2 regions of the Shewanella sp. ECSMB14102 genome follow, and region 2 is predicted to be linked to the other one. Evidence: riboswitches for the same ligand, from Rfam matches in the RefSeq annotation. Region 2 holds a riboswitch; the other holds the start of a gene.

Region 1 (12,373 bases), on a different contig from region 2:
ACAATATCGATCACATTGCGGATATCACCATCGGCAATAATAGCCTTCTTAAGCGGGATCAGGATGCCGCGGCGCCCTATCACCTGCTCTTCGTTGGCAATAATGGCACGCACTTGAGTAAAAACCTGCTGCTCAAGATCTGTCATGTGATTCTTTAAACCTGCTGTTATTTATTATGAAGGCACTATTGCCATTTATTATGGCAGAGAATTTACCCACAAAACGCCCACCAGGGTCAAGTTCAATCGATAATTAGCCCGCTTTTTGCTAAATAGAATCAAAAAAGTAGCATCAAAAAGCGCCCGCCTCCTGCAGCTTGGAGAAGATGATTTGTGCCAAACGTAAATAACCCTGTTGATTAAGATGTACATTATCTGACTTGAGCTCGTTTGAACGCAAAAGCTCAGATAGAGTATCCTCCAGCAATATGGCACCGTGCTTGTCGGCCAGTTCGGCATATAAAGGCAGAGGTGACAGCAACAGACTCTTTTGCGGCACAGCCAGCAGCACTACCGGAATTTGCCGCTCTTTGGCCTCAAGTAACATGGTCTCAATGTTTTGCGCCAATTGCGCCTGGCTGCGACCGCGGAGAATATCGTTACCGCCTTCAAGCAAAATAAGCAGATCCGGCTCGGTTTCATCCAGCAGCGCCGGCAAACGCTCAAGCCCGGCAGCCGATTGCTCACCGGAAATCCCGGCGTTGATCACCTCACAACGGCACAACTCAGCCAGACGGCTGGGATAATCATGCCCGGCCTTGGCACCCACGCCTTGGGTCAGGCTGTCACCGAAGGCCAGCAGTTTGCCATTACTGCCGATATAAGCCAGCTTGGGTTCTGAGCACGCCAGCAAAAACAGCGACAACAGGGCTATAACCCCGCCTCTCAAACCATACCTAAAATCAGCTTTCATATTTCGACTCTTGCCTCCTTGTCGGTGCTCGAAAAGGCCCAGGTTCTAAACTACAACCGATAGAAATACGGGCAGAAAAAAGCCGGGAAACCCCGGCTTTCTATGCTATCAGAAGCGATAGCTGACGCTGAATCTCAGCGCCCGTCCGCTTCCTGAGTAATAACCATCGCCCCAGGTACTGAAATAACCTGAGCTGGCATATTGCTTGTCAAACAGGTTGTCGACCCTCAGGCTGGCAAGCCAGGCATCACGGCTGTAGTTGAGGGCGATATTTCCCAGCCAGTAGCTGTCCAGTTTATCGTGCTGATTGCCATTGTCACCTTCCATATATCTGTCACCCAAATACTGGCCCTCGACAAATAGCTGCCAGTGCTGACCAAAGTCCACACTGGTGTAGACACGCCCTGAATGCTCGGCCACCCAGGAGAGAGATTTGCCTTTGTTGGCGCCTTCAGTAAATTCGGCATCGATATAGTTGTACTCAAGTCCCAACTGCAGCATCTCATTGAGCTGCCAGTCCCAGTCGAGGCTGGCGCCATAACGACGGGAAGCATCGGCATTGACGTTGGCACCGGGGAAAGCGCCGCCGATAGGCATATCGGCACTGGGATCAAAGACAATTTCATCTTCCAGCGACAGCCGGTACAGGTTCAGACGCAGGCTCTGGTTGCTCAAGGTCCAATCCCAGCCGGCTTCAATGGAACGGCCGGTCTGCGGCTTGAGGCCGACGACCGTTGGCGGCGTATAAGCTTGCTCATCGACCTTGGCGAAACGGAAGCTCTCATCACCGCGAAGATAAAATCTGTGGCCTTCCAGCGGCCGATAGTTGAGCCCCAACTCGAGCGCGTGAGCGTCTTCATCCAGATCTATGCCATTGGGATAAACTTTACCATCCTTGAGTTCATCCTTGACCTTGGCATAGCGCCCACCCACCACATAGCTCAGGCTGCTGGTCAGTGGCACATTGGCCTGTAGATAGGTGCTGGTCATGGTTTGGGTATTGCTGCGCTGCATATAACTGAGATCGAACTCGGTTTCACCCCGTTGAATATCTGCACCTATGACTATGCTCAGCTCACCATTGCGGGTCTGATAACGCCCAAGCGCCTTGGGGTTGAATTCCAACAACGAGCGCTCATTCCGACCTGGGCTGCCATAGCTGACGCTGGACACTAGAGTGTCACTGTAGTTAAGGTCCGCAACCAAAGCCCAGTTGGCGTGCACCTGGCGCTGAATATGAGCACGCCAGGCGGAAGTCATCTCATGGTTGTAATCCCCCGGCGTCGATGTCGCCTGGCGAGGATCGACCTCAAACTGTGCCTTGGTCAACGCACCAGGGGTCTGACGCTTATTATCGTAGTAACTGCCTTCGACAAAGAAGTTGGTCAACTCTGAATCATATTGCAGACGCCCCAGCACAGAACCGGTTTCGTTGGCATTGTTTTTACGGTAGTTGTCACTCTCGTTATAAGCAGCAGCCAAATAGTAACGCCAGTTGTCATTGATGGCACCGGACAGATCGCCACGGCCTTCGTAGGTATCGAAGCTGCCACCTGAGAGGGTCAGGTTGCCACCGCTGGCATTGGGTGCCTTGGTGATAATATTGATCACCCCACCGACGGCCTGATCGCCATAAAGCACCCCGGCACTGCCGGATAGGATCTCCACCCTTTCAATCTGATTGACTGCAATGGCACTCAGACTGGGAGCGGCAATATCGATATTGTTGAGTCGGCGACCATCAATCAGTATCAGGGTGTTATTCACCGCCTGACTGGCCGAAAAACCGCGCATCGCCAGCACAGGCCCTGAGTTATTGTCGGATATTTGAATGCCACTGCGGCCACGCAGCAACTCGCTCAGATTACTGGCACCACTTTGCTGAATATCGGCGGCATCTATGACCACCACATTGGCAGCAATATTGAGCGGCGTGTCATCCTGACGGCCAATGACCACCAGCTGTTCATCCACAGCCTTGGGCGTCACGCTCGCCATGACGGGAACAGAGGTAAATGCACCGCAAAGCAGCGCGAGATGATTTAGTTTGAAACCCATTTTCCTTTGACTCCTGAAAGGGAAACGGGGCAAGAGTGCCACGGCAGGGAGAGCCCCTTGGCTGCCGCATTTCGAGATCTGCCCACCGAAATCATCGAAATACCTCCAGGGCCGGTCTCCGGACTTTGGCTATGCGGTTGACCGCGCAAGACCCGGCTTTTATGACGCCGCTTGGGCGCGCCTGTCTCTCACCATTTACCGTTGCGGGGGCAGTGCCGGATTCTCACCGGCTTCCCGATTATCCCCGGTCTTTCATTCCGGGGCACCACGAGAGGTTGACTGAAATACTGTGCTGTCATTCCCGGCCTGGCCGAGAGCGGGCATTATAGACGTCTATATGGATAAATGTCTAATTTTGACGACGACGGACCACCGCAAATTTACCCTGAAAACAAAAAGGGAGCCGAGGCTCCCTTTTTATGCTCTTAGCTATTAACCCAGCTCTTTGGGGTTACTGCCAAAGCGGTTGTCACCCACTTCGCTGTCCTGGCAGTAGAAGACCAGCAGTACAATCCAACCTATAACAGGGATTAGCCCCAACAGCTGCCACCAACCACTGCGGTCAGTGTCATGCAGTCGACGCGCCGCAATCGCAATAGAGGGTAATAGCAGACCCAAAGAATAAATCAGCCCCAGCACTGTGGTACCCAGAGCATAGTCGATAGCACTGACAACCATACTGAAAATGATATAGAACAGAACAAACATCCAGTATTCTGTCCGTCGGGCTCGACCGGTAAAGTCGGCGTATTTTTTGATGGCTCCGATGAAATGTTCCATGTTTTCTCCCAATAACAGATCCAAGATCCGAAAACGCCGCACCAATTATTGAATGGCTTAAGGCAACCAAAGTTTCACCAGAGTTTCTGACTCCCTGAAACAGCAAACAATTTTAACATACCTGAATGAACTGCAAAGTGACAGAAAAGAGATTTACATTCCGTTCGCCACAGAATCAGAGATATCTCACCCCGTCAGTCGTCATTGGTTTACAGATATCGCCAATAGATAGCACATCGACGCTTTTTCATCTTACCTGGTCAGCTTAAAACCGCGGCTGGCGGCCAGAGCCTGGATATCGGCTTCCATTTGATCCAGCTGTGCCTGGCGCTTTCGACCTATTGCCCCCGAGTTAGACTTGGATGCCAGACTGGTGAGAATATTGCGCCAGTATGACACTTGTTTTTTACGCTGTTTACGGCTCAAAGGATTGAGTGGCCGCTGCGCTGCGAGCGCCTTGAGCAAGGCTGCAGTAGCGCCGCGCCAAACCTCTGGCAGCGATTCCAGGTTATTCAAAAGCCAGCCAAGACATACCAAGCGACTCACCTCGGTGTGGATAAATCCGTTGTCACCCAAAGGCATTTGCCGCCCCAATAACAAGGCATTGAATTGCCCCTGAATTTCAGTGCTCCAAGGTTTGCGTTGCAGCTCGGTCAGATGCTGGGAGAAGACCATCTTCGCCAGTTCATGCTCAGTAAACAGGCTGCGAATGCCATCGAGCAGTGCCAGAGTAAACTCAGGGTAACGACGACCGAGAGTCCATTGCAATGAAAGTTCGAGGCCAGAGGCGCCCTCGCCTTTACTTGACGACTCCCACTTGAGGCACACAGGGACAAACCAGGCAAGAAAACGCGTCTGCCATTCAGGTCTGGCGGCAATGTAGCCAAGAGCCTGCCGCCCCAAAAAGCTACTGGCCGGGCTGGCCCGGTTGACTTCAAGAAATGCCAGTAACTCGTCGGGGTTATCGGCCTCCAGCAACGGCTCAAGCCGAGGAGAGAGTCGCTCTCTGGCCAGGAAAAAGCGTAAACATTGACCCGCTTTGGTCAGAGTCCAACCGCCTAGCGCCAACATAGGCAACGCCAATAGAATACCCAACAGTTCGTGCCAGGTATTTTGTTGCTCTCGATAGTACTGGATATCGGTGCGCGCTATGCCAGCTTCCTCAGGCAAATACCAAAGGGTCACAGCCTCACCGACGCTTTTTGAGTCGCAAAGCAGGCCTGGGGGATTCCAGATATAATGCTCACCGCCGTTAGGCAACTGGTAATGCACCAGGCAATCCCACTCATAACGGCCGACACCCCAGCGCCCCGGGGGCACATATTGTTGAGCACGCCGGGCGATATAACCTTGGGTCTCGACACCTCGCTCGAGCAGGATATTCACTTCCTGCCAGGATTCAACACTGTCCTTGACAAAAAAGAGCCCAAGAGCCGAGAACAGTCCACCGGCAAGCGCAAAAGAGCCGATAAAAGCCAGGTCTTTCCAGATTGCCCGTATCTTTCCCACCGAGCCCCCTTTGATTCAATCCTTTAAGGCCGCGGATTGTAGCAGATTTCAACAATCAGTTGAGGAACACTTCACAGTTTGCCATTGGGGTCTGCGCACGCCACAGAGTCATGCTATGCTCGGGCAAATTGCGAAAGGAGTAACAGCATGAAACGCCCTATCATTCTCGACTGCGATCCCGGCCATGATGATGCCATTGCCTTGATCCTGGCCCTGGCCAACCCTGAACTGGAACTATTGGCCGTGACTACCAGCGCCGGTAACCAAACCCAGGAAAAAACACTCAACAATGCCATGCGAGTGCTTACTCTACTGGGCAGAACCGATATACCTGTAGCCAGCGGTGCCCCCAAGCCTTTGGCAAGAGAGCTGATCATTGCCGACAATGTTCACGGTGAATCCGGGCTCGATGGTCCTGAACTACCAGATCCCGCCTTTGAACCTCAGCCGGTAATGGCCTGGGAACTGATGGCCGAAAAAATCCGCCAAAGCAGCCAGCCGGTGACTCTGGTGCCCACCGGGCCATTAACCAATATCGCGATTTTCCTGAGTGCCTATCCCGAACTCAAATCCCGTATCGAACAGATAGTGCTGATGGGCGGCGCCGCCGGTGTCGGCAACTGGACTCCTGCCGCCGAATTCAACATTTTTGTTGACCCGGAAGCGGCCGACATGGTGTTCAAGTCAGGTATCCCCATCGTCATGGCCGGGCTGGATGTGACCCATGAGGCGCAGATCATGGAACAGGATGTGGCCCGTTTCCGCGCTATTCCCAACAAGGTTGCCAAGTGTGTTGCCGATCTGCTGGAATTCTTTGTTATCTACCACAAGGATCCCAAGTGGGGCTTTGATGGCGCACCACTGCATGACCCCTGCACCATAGCCTGGCTGCTCAAGCCTGAGCTGTTCATCGGCCTGGACTGCCATGTGGCCATCGAAACCCAGAGCGAACTGACTGTAGGGATGACTGTTGTCGATCGTTACCACCTGACCGGTAAACCCGCAAACGCCAAGGTGCTGATGCATCTGGATCGTGAAGGCTTTGTGGATCTGCTGGTTGATAGCCTCTACGCCTATCAGGATTAAAATATGAGCAGACTAGTGATAATCGGCAGTGCCAACGCCGATCATGTGATGGAATTCAGTCACCTGCCCGAGCCTGGGCAAACACTGATGAGCCGCAGCTACCGGTTGGAACATGGCGGCAAAGGGGCCAACCAAGCGGTCGCCACCGCCAGACTGGCACAGCCTGGTACCCGAGTGGACTTTATCTGCCATCTTGGGGACGACGCCATTGCCGATACCATGATTAAGAGTTGGTTGGACGATGGCATTCACCCACAGGGGTTGAAGAAGATGCCGGCAATGGCGACCGGCAGTGCGATGATTTTCATCGGTGATAACGGTGAAAACTGTATCGGAGTGGCCGCGGGTGCCAACGCCAGCCTGGAACCTGCCGATGTCCACTGTCATCAAGACCTGTTCGAAGACGCCAGCCATCTGTTGGCACAGCTGGAAACGCCTCTGGAATCAGTCAAAACTGCACTGCAACTGGCTAAGCAACAGGGCACAGTGACCATACTCAACCCGGCTCCCGCAAGCCCCTTGGCAGACGATATGCTGGCCTTGGTGGATATCATCACTCCCAACGAAACTGAGGCAGAAGCGCTTACCGGTATCGAGGTCGAAGATGAGGCCGGCGCTGCCAGAGCGGCAGCCGCTCTGCAAGCCAAAGGGGTTGGTACAGTGGTAATCACCCTCGGCAGCCGCGGTGCCTACGTGCGCCATCCCGAGTTTGAGGGCCTGGTGCCTAGCTATCCGGTCAAGGTGATTGATACTGTAGCCGCAGGAGACACTTTCAACGGTGCCCTGATGGTGGCTTTAAGTGAAGGGCTGGTCATGGAGCAAGCGGTGGATTTTGCCAATAAGGCCGCTTCCATAGCCGTGACCCGTCATGGCGCCCAGCGCGGAATTCCCTACCGCCGCGAGCTGTAATCACGCCTTTACCGCCACAAAAACGGGAGTCATAGACTCCCGTTTTTTATGCTGGCTGCCAGTCAAATTATTCGCCTGGATTGGCCTCTCTGTGGGCCTGAAGCTTGGTGGCAAACTCCTGCTGCAGTTGCTCCATTTTGGGCAGCAGTCCCTGGCTCAGCGATTGAGTCATCATCATCGACTCCTGCATCACGGCCGGCATCTTGGCAACCATGGAGCGCCCTGTGTCACTGGCATAAAACGCCAGCATATCGGCAATTTCCTTGTCACTGTAGTGCTTTACATAAATATCTGTCAGTGGCTGCTTCAGACGGTCCCAGCCCAGCTCCTGCTTGAAGATCTGCGTACTCTTGCGGGCAAACTCTTCAAATAAAGGCTTTTCACTCTCCTTGATATTGAACTCTTGTTGCATGCTCAAAATCATCTGTTCCATCTGGGTATAAGCCGTGTCCATCATGGAGTCCATCTGCATTTCCAGCAGCAGTTGCTCCACCTGGGCCCGGCGAGCGCTGTCATCGGCCAACGCCAAAGGGCTGGTGAGCAATACACCACCCAGAACAAGAGATGACCAAAAACCAGGACCTTTCATGAGTGCCTCCGTGGCAAATATTGATTCGACTGTCAGTCTATCACACCCCAAACAGCTGTCAGCTGCTCCGGCCGCGGCTGATAGTTAAAATTCTGAGATTAATTCTCATTTAAGCTAGATACCGTTATGATTAACCCAGGCGGGAGCCTGCGGGGCTCTCGTACTGTCGAGAGAAATATCGACCCTAAAACCAGAAAAGGAATTGAAAATGAATAAGTTAACCAAGAGACTCGCGGGTATTGCCCTATTGGGAGCCGGCGCCGTTATCAGCAGTACTGCCAGCGCCAACGAATGCAGCCTGACCATCACAGCCAACGATGCGATGCAATTTGATACCAAAGAACTCAGCGTTCCCGCCAGTTGCAAGACGGTAGAACTGACATTGACTCATTCCGGCACCCTACCTGTGATAGCCATGGGCCACAACTGGGTTCTGAGCAAGAGCGCCGATATGCAGGGCATTGCCACTGATGGTATGGCAGCAGGCGCCGATGCCGCCTATGTTAAAGCCGGTGATGAACGGGTCATAGCCCACACACCTCTGGTTGGTGGCGGCGAATCAGTCAGCATCAGCTTCAGCACCGAAGGCATGACACCGGAAGAAAGCTATAACTTCTTCTGCTCCTTCCCTGGCCACTGGGCCGTGATGCAAGGCAGCTTCAGTATCAAAGGCTAAGCCTGCGCGCTTTGGGCCCTGCAAGGGGCCCAAAGAAACATTTCCCTACCGTAAGACAGCAGACTTCCTCTAATCATCATTGGTCAAGGCCCGCGGGGTACAGCAATCTTTGCCCGATAAGGTTGAGCGCCCGGCCGCCGAGGTATGCCAGCTGTTGAATCAGGCCCTGCAACTCTCCCCCCCCAGCGCTAGTTAAAAAAATCCCCGCAACTTGGCGGGGATTCAGATTAATGGCGAAGCTTACTTAACGATTTCCATCTCTTGCAGTAAGTTATCTGCATTATCCAGATACTTCATCACCCACAGCATGTAACGGCTGTCCACCTGAATGGAGCGGTTGATGTTATCGTCGTAGTTCCAGTCACCTATGATGCTCTCATAAACACCGTCAAACAGCAGTCCCACCAGCTCAGCGCGGCCGTTGAGGGTTGGCGAGCCTGAGTTACCGCCTGTGGTATCCAGAGTTGAGAGGAAGTTGACCGGTACCGAGTCAATATCTTTGAAGTAGAAGTCACCGTATTGCTTGGCCTTGATAAGCTCCAGCTCTTTCTTGGGAGCATCGAAAGGCTCAACCCCGGTGTCTTTCTGCACTATGCCTTCCAGACGAGTGAAAGGTACGGCGTAGAGACCGTCTTTGGGTGAGTAGCCCTTCACATGACCCACCGTCACCCGCAGGCTGGAGTTGGCATCGGCATACACAGGTTTACCCTGCTCACGGTTGTAGGCAATGATGGCTTCCATGTACTGAGGACGCACCTTCATCAGCTCACCGGCCAACTCTTTCTTTTTCTGCTCCAGCTGCATACCTGTGTCATAGAAGGCCACGGCAAACTGGATCATAGGATCTTTCGAGGCCTTGAAATCGGCAACCGACTTGTCCATCCAGGCCAGACGCACATCTTTGTTATCCAGCTTGGTATTCTTGTACATCTTGTCCAGAGTCTTCTTCAGCTTGGCCTCATCGAGCTTGTTGCCTATGCCGAAGTACTTGTCCAGCGCCGGCAGTCGCTCAGACTTGGGCAGCGCCGCATAACGCTTGAGCATCTCAAACACCAGCGCCTTGTCGACACTGGCGGCATAACGGCGATCGATACGCTCCATACCGGCCTTGAAGCGGATCATGTCACGCTCCTGGAAACCCGGCTCGCGTTCCATGTCCGGCAGCGCCTTTTCATTGGCCAGACGATAGAGTTCGCGGGCCGTTGGCAACATGGTGGTATACCCCAGATAGCCCAGGATAATATCACGCTGCTGATCCGCCTGGCTTTGAGCGACCAGCTTGTCCAGCTGTGCCAACACCTCGCCATACTGGGCCTTGCGGCTGCTGTCGGCATCGATCCAGCTCTTGAGCTTGGCTTCCAGGGCACGCTTGTCTTCCAGCATGGTCGACTTGCCGTAGAACTCTATCATCGAGGTGAAGTTCTTGGCATAGTTGGCCAGACCGGCGATCAGGCTCTCGTACTTGATGCGCTCGTCACTGCCTTCCGGGGCCGTCTCTTTAATGATCTCGATAAAGCGCTCACGCAGCTCCTTGCCTTGTGGATAGGACCACTCAAACTGGTTTTCCACTTCATTGCCGGTGCGGTATCTGTTGGTGCGACCCGGATAACCGGCCACCATCACAAAGTCCCCTTCCTTGACCCCTTTGGCCGACACCTTGAGGAAGCTCTTGGGCTCATAAGGTACGTTATCCTTGGAGAAATCGGCCGGCTTGCCATTTTTGTTGACATAGGCGCGGTAGAAGGAGAAATCGCCCGTGTGGCGCGGCCACATCCAGTTGTCGACATCACCGCCGTACTTACCCACGCTGGCCGCTGGGTTATACACCAGGCGAACATCACGGATTTCCAGCTGCTTCACCAGATAGTACTCAAGACCACCGTGGAAGCTGTAAACCTGACAGCGATAGCCATCTTCTTTTTCACACTGGGCCACCAGTGACTTCTCGGCCGCCTCGACGCCCTTGTAGAAAGCGTCGCCCTGCTTGTTGTCCAGGCCTTTCTTCACCTTGTCGGTCACATTGGTGACCTCTTCGGTGACATATACCCGCGAGCCCGGAGTTGCCGGCAATTCTTCGGCAAAGTTTTTCGCCAGGAAGCCATCATGCAGCAGATTCTTCTCCGGGGTGGAGTTGTACTGGATGGAGCCGTAGGCACAGTGATGGTTGGTTACCACCAGACCCTTGGGCGAAACGAAAGACGCGGTGCAGCCGCCCAGGCTTATCACGGCGTTCATCGGGAATTCGGTCAGCTTGGAGATAGACTTGGCGTCTATTTCCAGTCCTTTGGCCTTGAGTTCATCGGCCATGGCCGGCAGTTGGTAGGGCTGCCACATGCCCTCATCGGCCTGTACACCAAAACTGGTGGCTATGGCCGTTGCAAGTAACCATTTTTTCATTCTAGTAAGTCCATTCGCTGGTATTAGTTCAATTTGTTGTTTTTGTGCAACAAAAAAGCCGGGCACAAGTCCCGACTTTAACACAGACTACCAAGCGGCTACAGACTCGGAAAAATTCCCTTACAAAGGGCTTAGCTTAGGCCCCCAGCGTCGCATACAGCTGGGCAGCTATAATGCCTATCCCCAGGAGGGCCATCAGCGCCATCGCCGGCTTGCCACCGGCAACTTTGTAGCCTTCCGGCGACTCACGCCGCTGTTTCAGCGCTATGGCTATCGGCAAGAAGATGATGATCACCACTAAAGGCACAGCGGCAAACCCCAGCAGCGCTGAAAAACCTTCCGGCAGATACAGGGCGCAGGCCAGCGGCGGAATAAAGGTCAGCAACCAAGTCTGCAAGCGGCCGACAAAGTTACTCTTGGCGCGGATAAGCTCGGCGCTGAAGTCAAACAGGCTCAGGGTCACCCCTAGAAACGAGGTGATCAACGCCAAGTCGGCAAACAGCCCAATGCACTTGCTCACCAAAGGCTGCTCGCTGATAGCCTGCAAGGCACTGATGAGTTTCGACAGTGAACCGCCAAAGCCGTGAATGGTATCGCCGCCGACGGTACCCAGGGTTACCAGCAGCCAAAGCAGATAACAGGCCAGCGGAATGCCGGAGCCTATCAGCAGCACCTTGCGCAGGGAAACCGTGTCACCATCGAGATAGCGCACCAGAGTAGCAATACAGACATGGAAACCAAAAGAGGTAAATACCACAGGCACGGCGGCCAGCCACACATTGGCATAGGAATCGGTCGGCGGCTGCTCCAGTAAGGTGTTCATATTCACCTCAGGCAACAGAAACAGTACCACCAGCACCAGCATGACTATCATGGCGGAAAACAGCCCGCGGGAGAGCTTATCGACCCAACCGACTCCCAAGGCGGCAAAACTGCCCAGAGCCAGGGTAAACAAGAGTACCGCGTCCTGGCCATCCAGGGTCATATCGAACCAGGCCTTGGCCTTGAGCACCAGGAGATCGGCGCCGCCGGTCAGATAGGCAGCGGTCAGGGCAAACAGCAGGCTGAGAAAGGCGGCGCTTTGAATCAGTTGCCCCGTCTTACCCAAGGCTTTACCTGTGATGGCATGCAGGTTATCCCCCACGCCGGAGCGCAGATTGACTTCCAACATCAACAATGAGGTGTAGGCAGAAATGCCCCAAATGACCAACATCAATAGCAGGGCCGGCAGTAAGCCCAGAGCAGCCGTTGCCAATGGCAAGGCCAACATACCGGCGCCTATCGCTGTACCTGCGACTATGGCTACAGAGCCCAATATTTTAAAGTTCACTAAAATTCGTCCTGTTCTTTTGTCTTGTTATCTTTAAGGTCAGATTTACCCAAGGGGAAAGGCGAATTGTCAGCGCAGCTGGCAAGCTGTAACGTCTTGGCCGCAGATGAAATTCCGCCTTACGGAG
Region 2 (12,373 bases):
ATGAGTCATACTTTAAGGTAAGTTAAGCGCTTACAGAAGCCCGCAACTATGTGTCTCTTTGTCTCAAAAAATAGAACAATAAGAGCCTTGTCACAGAGATAGCTTCAGATCTTGTGTGATAACTATTAGGGGAGGGGATGATGCTGAGATTGCCGCCGCTAAAGTCTCTATCTACTTGATTATATTGTGTATTTTGGATTGTCCAAGTTGGAGTTGTTAGGCCGGTTGTGCACAAGTCCCATGCGTGCGTAGCGTCGGTTTACCGGCTTGGATGTAAGGTGTTTTAAGCCGTCGAAGCTCCAAGCTCATTCATATAATTTTATTATTTAACAGTTGGTTAGATTTTGTTTGGCGATTTGGTGAGTGCATGTTTTTACCCTTCCTGAACCTGAGCTGACTCATTGCCAATAATCCTTCGGGATATCCAACACCGCTGATATAGATGCTGATGTTTTCGCGGCCTTTACACCAGCCCTCAGGGCGAAAGCCCAGAGGGCTGTGATTGGAGACAATAACGGATTTTGGGAAGCGCTTGTTTTAAAGAGGAACAATGGGCAGCAATCAGGGGCTCTGATGAGAAAAGGCGAGAGCCCCTGAACAGCTCAGTTGTTCGCTTAAGAGCTTCTTTTACTCAGGATCATAATCCAACACCGGGGCCAGCCACTTCTCGGCTTCGGCCACTGTCATCCCTTTGCGGCGGGCGTAGTCTTCCACCTGATCTCGGCCTATGTTGCTCACCCCAAAATAGCGTGATTGCGGGTGCGCAAAGTACCAGCCGCTGACCGCCGCCGTGGGGTACATGGCAAAGCTTTCGGTGATCTTGAGGTCGATACACTCGTCTGGCTTAAGAAGCTGCCAAAGCAGGCCTTTTTCCGTGTGGTCCGGGCAGGCAGGGTAGCCGGGAGCCGGGCGTATGCCCTTGTACTTTTCACGAATAAGCGCCTCGTTATCCAGGTTTTCTTCTCTGGCATAACCCCAGAACTCCTTCCGCACCCGCTCGTGCATCCGCTCGGCGAAGGCTTCGGCCAGGCGGTCGGCCAGACACTTGAGCATGATGGCGCTGTAGTCATCGTGGGCCGCCTCAAAACGGGCAATATGGGCGTCGATGCCATGGCCGGCGGTGACCGCAAATCCACCCATATAGTCGGCCACGCCGCTCTCTTTGGGAGCAACAAAGTCAGAGAGACAGAAGTTGTGGTTGCCCACCCGCTCCAGCTGCATCCGTAGATGATGGGTGGTCAGCAACACTTGGCTGCGAGAGTCATCTGTGTAGATCTCTATATCATCGAAGTTGACGCTGTTGGCGGGAAAGAGGCCGATAACCCCCTTGGCGGTGAGCCACTTCTCTTGGATGATTTGCTCCAGCATCGCCTTGCCGTCGGCATAGACTTTACGGGCCTCAGTACCGACGACTTCATCATCCAGGATCTGCGGGAAATGACCGTGCAATTCCCAGGCGCGGAAAAACGGCGTCCAGTCGATGCGCTCGAGTAAGTCCTCCAGCGGATAGTCGTCAAACACCTGGATCCCCGGGGTGTTGGGCTTCACCGCTTGGTAGTTGGCCCAGTCGTGGCTGCAGCGGTTATCCCGTGCTACCTGCAAAGGCACTATCTGTTTGCGCTTGGTCTGCGACAGGCGCTTTTGGCGCATCATTTCATATTCGCGGTAGGTTTCGTCTATGGTGGCCTGGCGGGTTTCATTGTTGATGAGCTTGCTGACCATAGGCACGGCGCGCGAGGCATCGGCGATATAGATGGCGCCGTGGGGGTAATGGGGCGCTATCTTTACTGCGGTATGGATCTTGGAGCAGGTGGCACCACCGATAATCGCCGGCAGGGTCAGACCTTCGCGCTCGAAGGTTTTAACGTTGTGCACCATCTCATCCAGGCTCGGGGTAATGAGCCCGGACATGCCTATGATGTCGACCTTCTCGGCCTTGGCAACTTCGATGATTTTCTCCACCGGAACCATGACACCCAGATCTATCACTTCATAGCCATTACAGGCCAGCACCACCCCGACTATGTTCTTGCCTATGTCGTGAACATCGCCCTTGACCGTGACCATCAGCACCTTGCCGTTGCTCTGGCCTTCGACTTTTTCGGCTTCGATATAGGGATTGAGATAGGCGACCGCCTTTTTCATCACCCGGGCGGACTTGACCACTTGCGGCAAAAACATCTTACCGGCGCCAAAGAGATCGCCCACCACGTTCATGCCGTCCATCAGCGGGCCTTCAATCACATCCAGCGGCCGCTTGGCCTGCAGGCGCGCTTCTTCGGTGTCGGCGTCTATGTACTCGGTGATCCCTTTCACCAACGCGTGTTCCAGGCGTTTGTTGACCGGCAACTTGCGCCATTCGAGATCTTCTTTCTTGCCTGCGCCGCCCGGGCCACCTCGATACTTCTCGGCGACTTCGAGCAGCTGCTCTGTGTTACTGGAGTCGGCAACCGGGCAGGGCAGGTTGAGCACCACGGCCTCTACCTTCTGCTTCAGCTCAGGGTCGATATCATCATAGATGGCCAACTGACCGGCGTTGACTATGCCCATATCCATCCCCGCCTTGATGGCGTGATAGAGGAACACGGCATGAATGGCTTCCCGCACCGGGTTGTTGCCGCGGAAGGAGAAAGAAACGTTGGACACCCCGCCGGAAATCATCGCATGGGGCAGGTTGGCCTTGATATCTGCAATGGCGCCGATAAAGTCCACCGCATAGTTATCGTGCTCCTCTATGCCGGTGGCGATGGCGAAGATATTGGGGTCGAAGATAATATCTTCCGGCGGGAAGCCCACCTTATCCACCAGCACCCGGTAGGCGCGGGTACAGATCTCGGTTTTGCGCTCCCGAGTGTCGGCCTGGCCCTGTTCGTCGAAGGCCATGATGATGGCGGCGGCGCCGTAGCGCTTCACCAGTTTGGCCTGTTCAATAAACTTGGCCTCGCCCTCTTTGAGGGAGATGGAGTTGACTATTCCCTTGCCCTGAATGCACTTGAGCCCGGCCTCAATCACCTCCCACTTGGAGGAGTCGATCATCACAGGCACCTTGCTGATATCCGGCTCTGAGGCGATAAGGTTGAGGAATTTCTGCATCATCTCGACCCCGTCGAGCATACCCTCATCCATGTTGATATCTATGATCTGGGCGCCGTTTTCTACCTGGTCACGGGCCACCTCCAGCGCGGTTTCGTACTGGCCTTCTTTGATTAACTTGAGAAACCGGGCCGAGCCGGTGACATTGGTGCGCTCGCCCACATTCACAAACAGGCTGTTTGCATCTATGGTCAGGGGTTCCAGTCCGGAGAGGCGACATGCTACCGGCAGCTCAGGCAGCGGCCTTGGTGCATGAAGGCTAACAGCTTCAGAAATCGCCTTGATATGCGCAGGCGTGGTGCCGCAGCAGCCGCCGACAATATTGAGCAGCCCCTCTTCGGCCCAGGGGCCTATCACGCTTGCCATCTCTGCCGGAGTCTCGTCATAGCCGCCGAATTCATTGGGCAGGCCGGCATTGGGGTGCGCCGAGACAAAGCACTCGCTGATACGGGAAAGCTCCTCGACATAGGGCCGCAGTTCTTTCGGGCCCAGGGCGCAGTTGAGGCCTATACTCAGCGGCTTGATATGTCTGAGAGAATGGTAAAAGGCCTCTGTGGTTTGCCCTGTCAGGGTGCGGCCCGAGGCATCGGTAATGGTGCCGGAAATCATCACCGGCAACTTTTGGTCCAGTTTCTCGAACACATTTTCGATGGCAAACAACGCCGCCTTGGCATTGAGAGTATCGAAGATGGTTTCCACCAGGATGATGTCGGCGCCACCGGCGATCAGCGCCTCGGTGGATTCGCTGTAGGCCAACACAAGATCGTCGAAATGTATGTTGCGAAAGCCGGGGTCATTCACATCCGGGCTGATGGAGCAGGTGCGGTTGGTGGGGCCGAGCACCCCGGCCACATAGCGGGGAATACCGCTGGCGGCGGCCACTTCATCGGCCACTTCGCGGGCGATTCTGGCGCCTTGGTAATTGATCTCCGCCGCCAGGCTCTGCATCTCATAGTCGGCCATGGCAATGGTGGTGGCGTTGAAGGTGTTGGTTTCTATGATGTCGGCACCGGCCAGCAGGTATTCCCTGTGAATGGTCTTGATGATCTCGCTCTGGGTCAGTACCAGCAGATCATTGTTGCCTTTGACATCGCAATGCCAATCTTTGAAGCGCTCGCCGCGGTAATCGGCTTCTTCCAGCTTGTAGTCCTGGATCATGGTGCCCATGGCGCCATCTAAAATCAGGATCCGCTCTTTGAGGGTCTGTTTGAGCTTGAACTCTGTCTGGCTTGGGGAGTGCTGGGAAGTCGCCATAGGGTTACCTTTCATACCTGTCTTATTGCTGTTTTACATTCGCGGATGTTTGGCATCCGCGACATCATCTCTGCCGACCTGACGCCCGGGACACTATCTGGCATGATAGCCAAAGGCGTGTGTGGGCGCGGAAAGTTATTTTGGACATTTATACGTATAGACGTCCATAATATACGGATTCCGGCGGCCTGCGGCAAGGTTAAATTGGCCCGGTAACCACCGGGACTCTGACGGGAGAGGTGTGTGGCTGAACATAGGCAACTGAATATCTATCTGCTGCGGCACGGTGAATGTGAAGGCGGCGAGATTATCCGCGGCCGCAGTGATGTGGCCCTGAGCGATGAGGGCAAAGCGCAGATGTGGCGTAGCTGGCGGGCTATCAGTAGTGAGCTGGAGCAGTTGCCGAGTGCGCCCGAACGCCTGGCGCTGCTGAGTTCTCCGGCCCTGCGTTGCCAGGCCTTTGCCGCCGAGCTCAAGGCCGATATGCCCGACTATTTCCCGGCGCCGCTGCAGCAGCATGACTGGCTCTGGGAGCTGGACTTCGGTGACTGGGACGGCATGAAGGTGGCGAGTGTCTATCAGCAGCATAGCGAGGCGGCCGAAGCCTTCTGGCGTGACCCAGTGGCCAATACTCCGCCGGGCGGGGAATCGCTGCCAGCCTTTCGTAGCCGGGTGTTGGATGGCTGGCAGACTATGGTGCAGCGCTGGCTTGCGAGAGAGGTTAGTTGTTCCGAAAGCTCTGATTCAAGAGACTCTGGTTCAAAAGGCTCTGGTTCAAAAGGCTCTGGTTCTTCAGCAAGCGCCGATGCGGCACTGATCTTGACTCACAGCGGGGTTATCCGGCTGCTGCTGGCCGAGATTTTGCTGCCGGGGCAGATGCCGCCTGCGGCAGTGTTCAACGCCTTGGAGCTACCTTATGCGGCCTGGGTCAGAATAACCCTCTATGCCAGCCGTGATGCCAGCGGTGATGCCAGCGGTGAAAATGACCAGGAATGGCAGTGTTTCTGCAAGCTCCACTGGCCGCAATAGTGCTGCGCTATTGCGCCGGGCAATTGTGCCGGGCGATAAAACCGGGATAATAACCCCAAATGGCCGCCAAGTGCGGCAGCAGCCAGGGTGTTGGCGCCTTTGCAGGTGAACCAACCCAGGGAACCGGGAAAGCCCGGACTGTGCCCGCAACTGTGAGTCGCCTTTGGCGACGAGTCAGGAGACCTGCCCAGGCTGATAAATCAAACCAGAAACCCGGGCGGGTAAACCGGGGGAGCGAATAGATGATTCTTCCACTGCAGCCTGAGCCTTCTGCTGGTCACAGGCTCAATGTCGGGGGGCGGTTATGAGCCTGGCACTCAAGGTGCAACAGCTTAGCTGGCTTCCCGGTGGTCACAGCGTATTGGCCGATGTGGGTTTTGAGCTGCCAAGTGGCAAGATGCTCGGGCTCATAGGCCCCAATGGTGCCGGTAAGTCGAGCCTGCTGCGCTGCCTCTATCGTTATATCCGCCCGGATAGCGGCCAGATCCAGCTGTTTGGTCAGGATATCCATAGCTTGTCAGCCAAAGCCTTCGCCAAAGAGGTGGCTGTGGTGCTGCAGGATACCCCGGCCCAGTTGGCACTGGATCTGACTCAATTAGTGGCCATGGGACTGACTCCCCACAAGGGTTTGTTTGATATGCCATCGGCGGCCGACAAGGCCCAGGTGCAGGCGGCATTGGCGCAGGTCGGGTTGCAGCACAAGGCCGCAGAGCCTTTCGCGCAGCTTTCCGGCGGAGAGAAGCAAAGGGCCTTGATTGCCCGCGCCATAGTGCAGCGCCCCAAGCTTTTGATCCTGGACGAGCCCACCAATCATCTGGATATCCGCTATCAGATCCAGATCCTCGAGCTGGTGCGCAGCCTGGGGGTCACGGTGATCGCCTCGATTCACGATCTCAATTTGGCCTCGGCCCTGTGTGACGAACTCTTGCTGCTGGATAACGGCCGCCGTATTGCCCACGGCTCGCCCCAGAGCGTATTGACCGAAGACAGAATTGCCGGTGTCTTCGGTGTTTGCTGCCAGGTGGGAAAGCATCCGCAGTTGGGAAGGCCGCTGATCCACTACTTTTACGGCTATCAGTCGCCAGAGCCTGGTCACGGCAAGGCTGTAAGCTCGGCGGCGCTCGCCAGTGGCGAGGTTCAAGGCGCTGCGATAGTCGAGCCAATGGCAGGGCCTGCCTCGGCCGAAACCTGTGTTGCTCACAAGGAAACTGACCGGCGCCCACGCTCGGTGGGAGGTGGCGCATGAATGCTTCCGTGGCCGCACCGGGGCGCTCGCTTATCGGCTGGTTTCTCAGGCCCTTGCCCAGACTTTACTGGTGCTGGCTGCTGTTGCTGCTCGGCACTGTGTTGACACCCTTGGCCGCCGCCGGTTTTGGCGCCGCCGATATCAGCCTCTTCGATGTGGCAAGAGTGATTGGCAAACACCTGCTGGGCGTGGGTGAGCCTTCTGCCATCAGCGAGCGTATCGTCTGGGATCTGCGCCTGCCGCGTATCTTGCTGGCCTTTATCGCCGGCAGCGGTCTGGCATTGTCGGGTTATGTATTGCAGGCGGTGACCCGCAACCCGTTGGCCGATCCTTACCTGTTCGGTATCAGCTCGGGCGCCAGCTTCGGCGCGGTGGTCTCGGTCGCCCTGGCGACCGGCCTTGGGCTGAGTTCGGCCATCTCCGGGATATCGCTGCCGCTGGGAGCCTTTATCGGTGCCAGTTTGGCTGTGCTCATGGTACTGCTGCTCGCGGGCAGGAATATCGGCAACCAGATAGAGAGAATGTTGCTCTCCGGGGTCGCCATCTCCTTTATGTTCAGCGCCCTCACCAGTTTGATCTTGTATTTTTCCACCCCGCAGGCCACCACCTCCTTGCTGTTTTGGAGTCTGGGCAGTTTTGCCCGTGCCAGTTGGGATGGGCTTGGACTGCCCACTCTGGTGGTGCTGGCGGCCTTGCTGGTGATCCTGGCCTTCAAGCGCCAGGTGCTGGCGATGCTTGCCGGTGATGAAACCGCTCACACTCTGGGGATCAGGGTGCAAAGGCTCAGGGTTTCCATGCTGCTGTTATGCTCGCTTATTACCGCCACTCTGGTGGCCCACTGCGGCGGGATAGGTTTTGTGGGGCTGATGGTGCCTCATATTGTCAGGTTGTTGCTGCCGGGGCAGCATCCCATGGTGCTGACGGCACTGGCGGGCGGCCTGTTTATGGTTTGGGTCGATGTGCTGGCTCGCAGCATACTGCCCACCCAAGAGCTGCCGGTGGGGGTGATCACCTCGGCCATCGGCAGTCTGTTTTTCCTGATGGTGCTGCGTAAACGCGGCCAATAACGATAAGAGAGGGAAGGATGTACCAGGTTGCAGCAATCAATCACGCGCTGGATGACGCGATTCAGGCCCGCATAGACAACAAGACCAAACCCCTGGGCGCTTTGGGTGAGCTGGAGGCTTTGGCGCTGCAGTTGGGGCGCATTCAGCTCGGTTCCGCCACTGATGAGTTAGTCATCCGCCGCCCCGTGATGCTGGTGTTTGCCGCCGACCATGGTATTGCCGCGGCCGGGGTGTCGATTGCTCCCAGCGAGGTGACCACCCAAATGGTGCTTAACTTTGTTGCCGGCGGCGCCGCCATCAATGTGTTTTGTCGCCAGACCGGCTTCGAGCTGGAGGTGATTGACTGCGGCATTCTCAGCCCCTTGGGGATCCCCGAGGTTACAGAGCAGCGTCTGGGCGCCGGTACCGGGCCTATCCACAAACGCGCCGCTATGACTCTGGGCGCTGTGCGTCAAGGGTTTGCCATGGCGCGCACCTTGGTAAAACGCCATATCGATGCCGGCAGCAACCTGCTGGCGCTGGGGGAGATGGGAATAGGCAACACCTCTTCTGCCGCCGCCGTGATGGCTGCTCTGACAGGCTTGCCTGTGAGTGAATGTGTTGGCCGCGGCACCGGCATAGATGCCGCGACGCTTAAGCGCAAATGCCTGCTGATAGAGCAGGCACTGCTGCTGCACCACTGCGAGCTGACCGAGCCACTCAGTATCCTCGCCTGCCTCGGAGGCTTTGAAATAGTGCAGATGACAGGGGCCATGTTGGCGGCGGCCGAATTTGGCGTGCCCGTGCTGGTGGACGGTTTTATCGCGTCGACAGCGGCGCTGGCGGCTGTGCGTTTGGCGCCGGGGGTGAGGGATTATCTTATTTTTGCCCATGAGTCTGAAGAGCGCGGCCACAAGTTGCTGCTCGAGGCCATGTCCGCCAAGCCCTTGCTCAGGCTTGGGCTCAGGTTGGGCGAAGGCTCGGGCGCGGCGCTGGCGCTGCCTTTGGTGCAGGCGGCGGCCAACTTCTACAACCAGATGGCCAGCTTTGGTGAAGCCGGGGTCGACAAGGTGGTAGAGCCTGCTACCCAAGAGGTGCTCTGATGGGATTCTGGCTCGGGCAGCTGCGGCTATTTTTGATCGCAATAGGTTTTTTCACCCGTATTCCTGTACCCAGCGCCCTGACGGTGGACAGCGACAGCCTCAACAAGGCCAGCCGCTACTTTGGCCTGGTGGGCGTGGTGGTGGGTTTGATCTCCGCCTTGGTGTTACTGCTGGCCGCCGGCATATTGCCAAGCTCCATCGCCATAGTGCTGGCGATGATTAGCAGTGTGCTGGTTACCGGCGGTTTTCATGAAGATGGCCTGGCCGACACCGCCGATGGTTTCGGCGGCGGTTGGCGGGTAGAAGACAAACTGAAAATCATGAAAGACAGCCGCCTTGGCAGCTATGGCGCCTTGGCATTGGTGTTGGTGTTGCTGCTCAAGTACCAGTTACTGCTGGAGTTGGCACTTTACGACATCAACCAGGCGGCGCTGGCCCTGGTATTGGCGCACTGTGTCAGCCGGGTGACGGCGGCCAGCATTATCTTTAGCGAAACCTATGTTCGCGACGAGGGCAAGAGCAAACCTTTGGCGCAGCAGCAGGGGTTCAATGAGCTGGGTATTTTGCTGCTGACTGGAATTGTGCTGACGGCACTGCTGTCCACCACGCTGCTGTTCTGGCTGCTGCCGACCATGTTGTTGCTGCGTTGGGCCCTAGTGTTCTGGTTCCGGCGCCAGATTGGCGGTTACACAGGTGATACCCTAGGGGCGGCGCAGCAGGTGAGTGAGCTGGCGGTTTATATGCTGTTGCTGGCCTTGGGGGGCAGCCCGGCATGATCCATCTTATTCTGGGCGGTGCCCGTAGCGGCAAGAGTGGTTACGCCGAGCGGCAACTGGCCGACTTGTGCCCGGCCAATGTCCGCCCCTGGTATCTGGCAACAGCCGAGGCCGCCGATGAGGAGATGGCCCGGCGTATCACCCACCATCAAACTGAACGCCAAGGCGGCAGCCTCGAATGGCAGTTGGCCGAGGTGCCGCTCGATTTGACCAAGGCGCTTGTGCAGCGCTCAGGCTCTGGAGCGCCGGTATTGGTAGACTGCCTGACGCTTTGGCTCAGTAATCAGCTCTGCTTAGGTGCCGATATGGCTTGCGAACGCGCGGCCTTGCTGCATGCGGTAGCCGGGTTTGACGGCGATCTGCTGCTGGTGAGCAACGAAGTCGGCTCCGGCATAGTGCCGCTTGGGGAGCTGAGTCGGCGTTTTGTCGATGAGGCCGGTTGGCTCAATCAGGCGCTGGCCGCCAAGGCCGACAGAGTCACTCTGGTGGTCGCAGGTTTACCGCTGGCGTTAAAGCCTGTGAGCTCTGATAGCAGTGGCTCCCTGGGCTTGAGCGTTTCGGGTACAAGCCCGGATCAGCGGGGTAAGGTATGAGTAATCCAGTACCCCATAATGGCGCAGAACTTAAAGCTGAATTGTCGGCTCTGGCCCGGCCTGGCCGCAGCCTTATGGTGCAGGGCACCACTTCGGATGCCGGTAAGAGCACCTTAGTGGCCGGACTCAGTCGTGTGTTTCATCGTCATGGTCAGCGAGTGGCGCCCTTCAAGCCGCAAAATATGGCGCTTAACAGCGCCGTCACCCTGGATGGGGGTGAAATTGGCCGGGCCCAGGCGCTGCAGGCGGTGGCCGCCGGTCTTGAGCCGAGAATCGACTTCAACCCGGTATTGCTGAAACCCAGCTCGGATACCAAGGCGCAGGTGATTATTCAGGGCAAGGCGCTGACCAGCCTGGAAGCGGCCGCCTTTTTCGGCCCCGAGAGTCGTGACTATAAAGCCGCTGCCATGCAGGCGGTGTTGGTATCCTGGCACAGGGTGCAGCAGGAGTTTGACTGGCTGCTGGTAGAAGGCGCCGGTAGCCCGGCCGAAATCAATTTGCGCCAGGGCGATATTGCCAATATGGGCTTTGCCGAAGCTGTGGACTGCCCGGTGATCCTCATCGCCGATATTGACAAGGGCGGGGTATTTGCCCACCTGGTCGGTACCTTGGCCCTGCTGTCCGAGAGTGAGCAGGCGCGGGTAAAAGGCTTTGTGATCAATCGTTTTCGCGGTGATATCTCATTGCTGCAGTCCGGGCTGGATTGGCTCGAGGCTCACACCGGCAAGCCGGTATTGGGCGTATTGCCCTACCTCGATGCCCTGCATCTGGACGCCGAAGATGCACTGGTGCAAACAACTGCTCAGTCTCAGGGGGGAACTACCGAGCAGCCGACAACAGCTCAATCAGCACGAGCTCAATCTGAAGCAACTCAATCTGAAACAACTCAATCTGAAAGAACTGGGACGCGACTGCGAGTCGGCGTCTTGGTGTACCCCAGGATCAGCAACCATACCGACTTTGACCCGCTGCGGCTGCATCCGGATATCGAGTTTTGTTATATAGGGCCGACCCATCAGGGTGAACTTCCAGGGCTGGATCTCCTGCTGTTGCCCGGCAGCAAGAATGTGCGCGCCGACCTGGCTTTTATCCGCCAACAGGGCTGGGATAAGGGCATAGCCCGCCATCTGCGCTATGGCGGCAAGCTTATCGGTATCTGCGGCGGCTTTCAGATGCTGGGGCAGAGCATTGCCGACCCCTTGGGGCTGGAAGACTTGCCCGGTACCAGCCAAGGGCTGGGCTACCTGCCGCTCACTACCGAGCTGCAAGTCGAAAAACAGCTGCTCAATGTCAGCGGTAGCCTGAGGCTTGGGCAATCATCGGCGTCAGTCTCCGGCTATGAGATCCACTGCGGAGCGTCGCGGATCCCGGACAGATGCATGCAGCCATTGTTGCTTAATGAGCGAGGCAGTGACGCCAACCGCGTCAGCGCCACTGAGCCTGCAAAAACCACAGTACCTACACAAATCGCAGCAGTCCGCAGCGAAGGCCTGCTGTCTGAGGATAATCAAATTCTCGGCAGTTATTTGCATGGTCTGTTTGACAGCCCAGAGGCCTGTGAGCTGCTGCTCGCCTGGGCCGGGATGACGGCGCCACAGGGCCATGCCGTGGATATCAATCAGCAGCGCCAGCAACAGCTGGATCGTTTGGCCGATGTGCTGGAGCAACATCTGGATTTCAATAAAATAATCAACATATTCAAAGAGGAAGGCCAGGGTGACCGATAATAATCAAACCGATATCAAGGCAGAGCGTCATAAACAGCGGCAGCAGAAAGTAAAAGCGGCGGTGGATGCCAAAATCGCGGCCGCCACCGAAGAGAAGGGCATACTCCTGGTCGTGACAGGTAACGGCAAGGGCAAGTCCACCTCCGGCTTTGGCACTCTGGCCCGCGCGGTCGGTCATGGCAAGCAGGGCGCCGTGGTGCAGTTTATCAAGGGCACCTGGGAGTGCGGTGAGCGAAAGCTACTGGAAGGTGCCGGGGTCAAGTTCGAAGTCATGGGCACAGGCTTTACCTGGGACACCCAGGACAAAGCCAAGGATATCGCCGCCGCCGAAAAGGCCTGGGCGGCCGCCGAAAAATGGCTTCAGGATGCCAGCATAGACATACTGCTGCTCGATGAACTCACCTATATGGTCAGCTACCACTATCTGGATCTGCAGCGGGTGATAGATGCGTTGCAAAATCGCCCCCCCATGCAGCATGTGATCATCACCGGCCGCAACTGCCACA

What was found. Region 2 has a riboswitch for cobalamin ahead of RC73_RS08110 (ABC transporter ATP-binding protein). Riboswitches for the same ligand answer to the same signal wherever they lie in the genome.
Region 1: another riboswitch for cobalamin. It lies ahead of RC73_RS15910 (TonB-dependent receptor); the one in region 2 lies ahead of RC73_RS08110 (ABC transporter ATP-binding protein).

Annotation. Positions count from the first base shown of each region.
Region 1 covers NZ_JWGX01000051.1:32,032-44,404, forward strand. Annotated here, with positions in the region: gene RC73_RS15900 (HDOD domain-containing protein) at 1-146, opposite strand, end outside; gene RC73_RS15905 (GDSL-type esterase/lipase family protein) at 292-912, opposite strand; gene RC73_RS15910 (TonB-dependent receptor) at 1,021-2,970, opposite strand; cobalamin riboswitch at 3,063-3,255, opposite strand; gene RC73_RS15915 (DUF805 domain-containing protein) at 3,403-3,750, opposite strand; gene RC73_RS15920 (hypothetical protein) at 4,003-5,259, opposite strand; gene rihA (pyrimidine-specific ribonucleoside hydrolase RihA) at 5,407-6,345, shown strand; gene rbsK (ribokinase) at 6,349-7,254, shown strand; gene RC73_RS15935 (DUF2059 domain-containing protein) at 7,322-7,843, opposite strand; gene azu (azurin) at 8,052-8,519, shown strand; gene RC73_RS15945 (S46 family peptidase) at 8,760-10,916, opposite strand; gene RC73_RS15950 (aromatic amino acid transport family protein) at 11,053-12,246, opposite strand.
Region 2 covers NZ_JWGX01000019.1:91,368-103,740, forward strand. Annotated here, with positions in the region: gene metH (methionine synthase) at 628-4,347, opposite strand; gene RC73_RS08105 (histidine phosphatase family protein) at 4,591-5,376, shown strand; cobalamin riboswitch at 5,445-5,581, shown strand; gene RC73_RS08110 (ABC transporter ATP-binding protein) at 5,681-6,622, shown strand; gene RC73_RS08115 (FecCD family ABC transporter permease) at 6,619-7,689, shown strand; gene cobT (nicotinate-nucleotide--dimethylbenzimidazole phosphoribosyltransferase) at 7,707-8,771, shown strand; gene RC73_RS08125 (adenosylcobinamide-GDP ribazoletransferase) at 8,771-9,547, shown strand; gene cobU (bifunctional adenosylcobinamide kinase/adenosylcobinamide-phosphate guanylyltransferase) at 9,544-10,140, shown strand; gene RC73_RS08135 (cobyric acid synthase) at 10,215-11,867, shown strand; gene cobO (cob(I)yrinic acid a,c-diamide adenosyltransferase) at 11,857-12,373, shown strand, end outside.